2 regions of the Nocardioides sp. NPDC054178 genome follow, and region 1 is predicted to be linked to the other one. Evidence: riboswitches for the same ligand, from Rfam matches in the RefSeq annotation. Region 1 holds a riboswitch; the other holds the start of a gene.
What was found. A riboswitch is a leader RNA that binds a small molecule or an ion and turns the genes downstream of it on or off. The one in region 1 is predicted to bind glycine.
Positions count from the first base shown of each region.

Region 2: it holds a riboswitch for glycine, as region 1 does, so the genes downstream of both, gcvP (aminomethyl-transferring glycine dehydrogenase) here and gcvT (glycine cleavage system aminomethyltransferase GcvT) in region 1, are expected to answer to the same signal.

Region 1 is NZ_JBVJKY010000010.1:109,079-112,477, forward strand. It holds gene ilvD (dihydroxy-acid dehydratase) at 1-455, opposite strand, end outside; gene ACZ6WN_RS27885 (CobW family GTP-binding protein) at 548-1,582, opposite strand; glycine riboswitch at 1,698-1,793, shown strand; glycine riboswitch at 1,795-1,894, shown strand; gene gcvT (glycine cleavage system aminomethyltransferase GcvT) at 1,951-3,054, shown strand; gene gcvH (glycine cleavage system protein GcvH) at 3,075-3,399, shown strand, end outside.
Region 2 is NZ_JBVJKY010000003.1:628,817-632,215, forward strand. It holds gene gcvP (aminomethyl-transferring glycine dehydrogenase) at 1-1,507, opposite strand, end outside; glycine riboswitch at 1,567-1,658, opposite strand; gene ACZ6WN_RS15655 (MerR family transcriptional regulator) at 1,740-2,357, opposite strand; gene ACZ6WN_RS15660 (MFS transporter) at 2,502-3,399, opposite strand, start outside.

The DNA.
Region 1 (3,399 bases):
AGGAAGACCGAGGCGAGATCGAGCCGGGCGGCCGCCATCAGCATGCCGGGCAGCGACTTGTCACAGCCCGCGAGCAGCACGGAGCCGTCGAGCCGCTCGGCGTTCATCACGGTCTCGACCGAGTCGGCGATGATCTCGCGCGAGACCAGCGAGAAGTGCATGCCCTCGTGGCCCATCGAGATTCCGTCGGAGACGGAGATGGTGCCGAACTCCAGCGGATAGCCGCCGGCCGCGTGAACGCCGTTCTTCACCGCCTTCGCGAGCCGGTCCAGGGACAGGTTGCAGGGCGTGATCTCGTTCCACGACGAGGCGACGCCGATCTGCGGCTTGGCGAAGTCGTCGTCTCCGAGGCCGACCGCGCGCAACATCCCTCGCGCAGCGGTGGCTTCCAGGCCGTCGGTGACGGCGCGCGACCTGGGCTTGATGTCAGGCGTGTCGGTGCTGGGCTGGTTCACATCTACGAGGCTAGCTGCTCAGCACGCCGGGACGGCGCGACTGTCGTCGATGTCCTCACACTTCGCCGTACGTCGCGGGCCGAGGCCGCTGGTCAGAGGCTGACCCGGACCAGCTGGCGCAGCCGGCGAAGACCCTCGGTGCTCGGCCGTTCGGCCGGGGCCAGGGCGTCGGCGAGGCGCTGCCGCACCGCGTCGGTCTCGAGCTCCAGTCCGATGGCCACGAGCTCGCTCGCCGGGCCGGGCGTCCGCGCCGCCGCGACATGGGCGCTGCGGCCGACCAGGTTCACCTGGTAGCTGCGCGGGCCCTGGCCGGTCGCGACGGCGACGGTCCCCTTGACCCGGTACGCCGTCGCCGGCGGCTCCTCGAGCAGGTCGACCAGCCGCGCCGGCTCGATGGTGCCCGGGGTCGTCACGGTGACGGCCCGGGCATGCTGATGGGCCTCGTGCGAGGCGGCCGCCTCGCGCAGCAGCGCCGCGATCGGCAGCTCGTCGGGCGGGTCCTCGGGCACCGCGGCGTCGTAGACGAGCCGCGGGTCGATGCGGCCGCCCACGGCGTACGCGATGTGGACCTCGGGGTTGTGCTCCCGCACGCGCCGCTCGATCCGGGCCAGGACCTCGTCCCGCTCAGGAGCCGGCACCAGGTCGGTCTTGTTGACGACGACCAGGGACGCGGCCGCGAACCTGACCGGCGCCGGGCCCCGGCCGTCGTCGAGGGTGTCGAAGTAGGCCGAGGCGTCGACGACCTCGATGAGCCCACCGCGGCGTACGCGCTCGACGCCGCTGAACCGGACCAGCCGGGCCAGGGTGCCGGGCTCGGCGAGCCCGCTGGCCTCGACGATGACGACGTCGAGCGCGAGCCGCGGGTGGGTCAGCTTCTCCAGCGCGTCGTCGAGACCGCCGGCGTCGGGCAGGCAGCACAGGCAGCCGCCGGCGATCGAGGCCGGCTCGTCGATCTGGCCGGTGACGAGGCCGGCGTCGACGTTGATGTCGCCGAAGTCGTTGACGACCACGCCCACCCGGGCACCGGGCTGGCGCAGCAGATGGTTGAGCAGGGTGGTCTTCCCGGACCCGAGATGGCCGGTGAGGATGACCACGGGGACCCGGGTGCTGGCGTTGGTCGGTGGCACCGCGCCATCGTAGAGCGGGTGAGAACAGTTCCCGTTAGTGGGTGTCGAGGTGCCCGGATCTTGACGGCCGAGGTGGCCAGACCTAGGTTTGCCGCACAACTTCACATCCGCCACTTGAACCGCAGCGGGAGAGTCCTTGCCCATCCCGGGTGAGGCGCCGAAGGAGCAAACCTCCCCAGAATCTCTCAGGCCCACTGACCGCTGTGGTGAGGCGACCTCTGGAAAGTCAGGATCCGACGGTCCTGCACCCACGGTGCAAACCGCCCCGACGTGGCGGTGAAGCTCTCAGGTAGCGATGACAGAGCGGGGAGGTCACCCGTCCACGGGTGCCGCTGTCGGCACCCACCAACAGGGAGCCTCCCGCACACATGACCTCACCCGTCGCTACCCCTCTGCATGAGATCCACCAGGCGCTCGGCGCCTCGTTCACCGACTTCGCCGGCTGGAGCATGCCGGTCCGCTACGGCTCGGAGACCGCCGAGCACCACGCGGTACGCACCACCGCGGGCCTCTTCGACCTCTCCCACATGGGCGAGATCGAGGTGACCGGCCCCGAGGCGGGACGCGCCCTCGACCACGCCCTGGTCGGCCGGCCCTCGGCGATCGGCATCGGCCGCGCCCGCTACTCGATGCTCTGCGCCGAGGACGGCGGCATCATCGACGACCTCGTCGTCTACCGGCTCGAGCAGGAGCGCTACCTGGTCGTCGCCAACGCGAGCAACGTCCACGTGGTCGCTCCGGCGCTGGCCTCGCGGGCCGAGGGGTACGACGCCGCGGTCCGCGACGCCTCCGCCGAGTGGGCGCTGATCGCGGTCCAGGGACCCGCCTCGGCTGAGATCGTCGCGGCCCTGACCGACCTCGACGTGCCCGCCCTGCGCTACTACGCCATCGACGCCGGCACGGTCGCCGGGGTCGACGTCCTGCTCGCCCGCACCGGCTACACCGGGGAGGACGGCTTCGAGATCTACTGCGCTCCCGCGGTGGCCGTCGCTGTCTGGGAGGCGCTCACCGAGGCCGGTACGCCGCACGGGCTCCTCCCCGCCGGGCTCGCCTGCCGCGACACCCTCCGGCTCGAGGCGGGCATGCCGCTCTACGGCCACGAGCTGACCCGCGACACGACGCCCTTCGAGGCCGGCCTCGGCCGGGTCGTCTCCTTCGACAAGCCCGACGGTTTCGTGGGGGAGGCCGCCCTGGCCGTACGCCGGGACGTTGGCCCGCGCAGCGTGCTCGTCGGCCTGGTGGCCGCCGGGCGCCGGTCCCCGCGGGCCGGCTACGCCGTGGTCGACCCGGCCACCGGCGACGAGGTCGGCACCGTCACCAGCGGCTCCCCGTCGCCGACCCTCGGCCACCCGATCGCGATGGCGTACGTCCGGCCCGATCTCGCGGTCGCAGGCACCAAGGTCCAGGTCGACGTGCGCGGCAGCCGCGAGGACGCCGAGATCGTCGACCTTCCCTTCTACTCCAAGAAATGAGCCGAGAGATGAGCGCAGCCATGACCAACCCGACCCACCTGTCCTACACCGCCGAGCACGAGTGGCTCGAGACCCGCGGCGACCTCGCCCGCGTCGGCGTCACCGCCTTCGCCACCGAGGCGCTGGGCGACATCGTCTTCGTCGAGCTGCCCGAGGTGGGCACCAAGATCACCGGGGGAGAGAGCTGCGGTGAGCTGGAGTCGACGAAGTCGGTCAGCGACCTGTTCGCGCCCGCCGACGGCGAGGTGCTCGAGGTCAACGCCGCCGTGGTCGAGGACCCCGCGCTGATCAACAGCGACCCGTTCGGTGCCGGCTGGCTCTTCGAGATGCGCATCTCGAGCACTG
Region 2 (3,399 bases), on a different contig from region 1:
AGTCGCGCCCCGCCAGCTTGTGCAGGTAGCGCAGCATCTGGGTCTCGCTGTGGTGCGCGTTGAAGACCTCGTGGGTGAGGTAGTCGGTGGTGCGGATGAGACCGTCGGGCAGCGCGCTGGCCGTGGTGCGGTCGATCTCATCGAGGTCCACCCCCGAGACGCCGAAGGCGTTGAGCACGGCCGACAGCGTCGAGCGGGTGGTCGCCTCCGAGGTGGAGATGCCGACGGTGTCGGCGTCCACGTGACGCAGATGTACGCCGAACCGGCGCGCCGCGGCGACGACATCGGCCGCCCGGCCGGGCACGGTGACACCGAGCGTGTCGAAGAAGGTCTCCGAGACCAGGGGAAGGCCGGCCGACCGGAGCGCGGCGGCCAGCACGGCGGCGTAGCGGTGAGTGCGGGTCGCGATCGTCTTCAGCCCGTCGGGGCCTTGGTAGACGGCGTACATCGAAGCGCCGACGGCCAGCAGCACCTGGGCGGTGCAGATGTTGGAGGTCGCCTTCTCGCGGCGGATGTGCTGCTCACGGGTCTGGAGCGCGAGTCGGTACGCAGGTCGGCCCTCGGCATCGACGGAGACGCCGACGAGACGACCGGGCAGGTGCCGCTCGATCCCCGCGTGGACGGCCATGTAGCCGGCGTGCGGGCCGCCGTAGAAGAGCGGGATGCCGAAGCGCTGGCTCGAACCGACGACGACGTCGGCGCCGAGGGTGCCGGGCGCCTCCAGGACGGTGAGGGCGAGCAGGTCGGCGGCCACGACGGCGAGGGCGCCGCGCTCGTGGGCGGCGTCGATGACCGGCTTGAAGTCGGGCACCCGGCCGGAGGCGCCGGGGTACTGCACCAGCACGCCGATCGCGTCACCCTCGGGCAGGCCCTGCGAGAGGTCGGCCACGACGACCTCGAGGCCCATCGCCTCGGCGCGCACCTTGACGACCTCGATCGACTGCGGGAGCGCGTCGGCGTCGATGACGAACGGGCCGGATCCCTTGCGGTTGGCGCGGTGCACCAGGGCCAGCGCCTCAGCGGCCGCGGTGCCCTCGTCCAGGAGCGAGGAGTTGGCCACGGGCAGACCGGTCAGGTCGCCGACCATGGTCTGGAAGTTGATGAGCGCCTCGAGGCGGCCCTGGGAGATCTCGGGCTGGTAGGGCGTGTAGGCGGTGTACCAGCTCGGGTCCTCGAGCACGTTGCGACGGATCACCGGCGGCGTCACGGTGGCGTGGTAGCCGAGCCCGATCATCGCCTCGCCGGGCTTGTTGGAGGCAGCGATCTCCCGGGCGAGCGAGGCGACCTGCGCCTCGCTCAGCGCGGCCGGCAGGTCCAGCGACTCGACCGAGCGGATCCCGGCCGGGACGGCGGCGTCCATCATCGCTGCTACCGAGTCGTACCCGAGCCGCGAGAGCATGGTCGCCTCGTCGGCTGCCGAGAGCCCGACATGGCGCTCCACGAACGGCGAGGCGGCGTCGAGCTCGGACAGAGTGGGTGTGTCGGACACAGTGGCTCCTGAGGGCATCTAAGACAACTCGTACGCCCTCCCCCTCTGTCACAGCATCGGCGCCGCTTCAGAGTTGCCTGGTCCGCACAGTCGTGGGTGCCTGAGAGTTTCCGGGGAGGAATTGCCCCTTCGGCGCCCCTTCGAAGAGGAGCTCTCCCGTGCGGGATGGTCAGCACCACCAGCATAAACGACCGGACCCCGAGGTCCCGCGTCTGCGGGGCCTCGGGGTCCGGTGTCGACTGAGTCCTGATCACCCGGCGTTGCGCGCGGCGCGGCGAGCGGAGAGCTCGTCGGACATCGAGGCGACCTGCTCGCCGTCCTCGGTCGTACGCTCGCTGGGGAGCTCGGAGAGCGTGCCCTCGATCTCGCGCCAGACGCCGCCGATGGCGATGCCGAAGACGCCCTGCCCGCCCTGGAGCAGGTCGATGACCTCGTCGTTGCTGGTGCACTCGTAGACCGAGGCGCCGTCGCTCATCAGGGTGACGCGGGTCAGGTCGTCGGTGCCCCGCTCACGCAGGTGCTGCACGGCAGCGCGGATCTGCTGCAGCGAGATGCCGGCGTCGAGGAGACGCTTGATGACCTTGAGGATCAGGATGTCGCGGAAGGAGTAGAGCCGCTGCGTGCCGGAACCGGTGGCGCCGCGCACGCTCGGCTCGACCAGACCGGTGCGGGCCCAGTAGTCGAGCTGGCGGTAGCTGATCCCAGCAGCGTTGCAGGCCGTCGGGCCGCGGTAGCCGGTGTCGCTCGGCAGGGGCGAGACATCGTCGGTGAAGAGAAGGCCCTGCTCGTCAGCCTGCTCCGCCGCGCGTTGCGCGTCGTCGGCGCCGTGGCCGGGCTTCTGCTCGTGGTCGAACACGATGTCCTCCATCGTCTACTCCGTTGTGCGTAACTCCACTCGGGGAATGAACGGCTGCGGCGGGGGGACCACATCGTTGGAGTTACAACAGAGACAACTACAAGGTAAGCGTCGCAAGGGCCCTGGTCAAAGAACCCCTCCGGCGTGTCGTTGGGGCTAACCCTCAAGTATAGCCTGAGACCTTCGACGCCTGGCGGTCGCGACCAGTGCGGTCAGCACCAGGACGACAGCTCCCACGAGGAGGCAGGCCCGCATCCCGGAGAGGGTGAGGATCCCGGTCGCACCGGCCCCCAGGCCCCCGAAGACGGCGACCGCGATCGCGCCGCCCGTCTGCCGGAACGTGCTCAGCGCGCCGGTGGCGACACCGACCCGGGCGGGCTCGACGGCGTCGATCAGGTCCGCGGTGACAAGGGTGATCGCCAGCGCGCCGCCGGTGGCGAGCGGGACCAGCAGGACGAGGACCGCCCAGACGGGCGTGGTCGTCGTGAGCGGGAGCAGGGCGAGCATCCCCACGGCCAGAATCAGCTGGCCGCCGACGATGAGTGGGCGCCGGCCGATGACGTACGCCAGGCGTGGGGCGAGCACGTTGGCGCAGGTGGTCAAGGCCGCCGGGATGACGAACATCAGCCCCGCCGCGGCACCGCTCCAGCCCCGCACCTGCTGGTAGTAGAGCCCGAGCAGGAAGATCCCGCCGTAGAACCCGAAGTTGATGCCGAACCCGGAGACCAGCGCGACCGCCACCCGGCCCCGAGCCACCAGGGCGAGAGGCAGCACCGGCGCCGCGGAGCGGCGCTCCACCACGACGAAGGCGACGACCGCCGAGAACGCGACCACCGCCGCGAGCACGGCGCCCGGGCGCCAGCCGCTGTGGCCGGCCTCGATGACGGCGTACGTCAGGGCGGACAGCGCGACCACCGCGAGCGCCTGGCCCGGCAGGTCGAGCGGTGCCCGGCGCCGCACCGGCCGGATCCGCAGGCCGGCCAGCAGGGTCACGACGAGGACTCCGACCGGCACGTTGACCAGGAACACCCAGCGCCACCCGGCGTACTCGCTC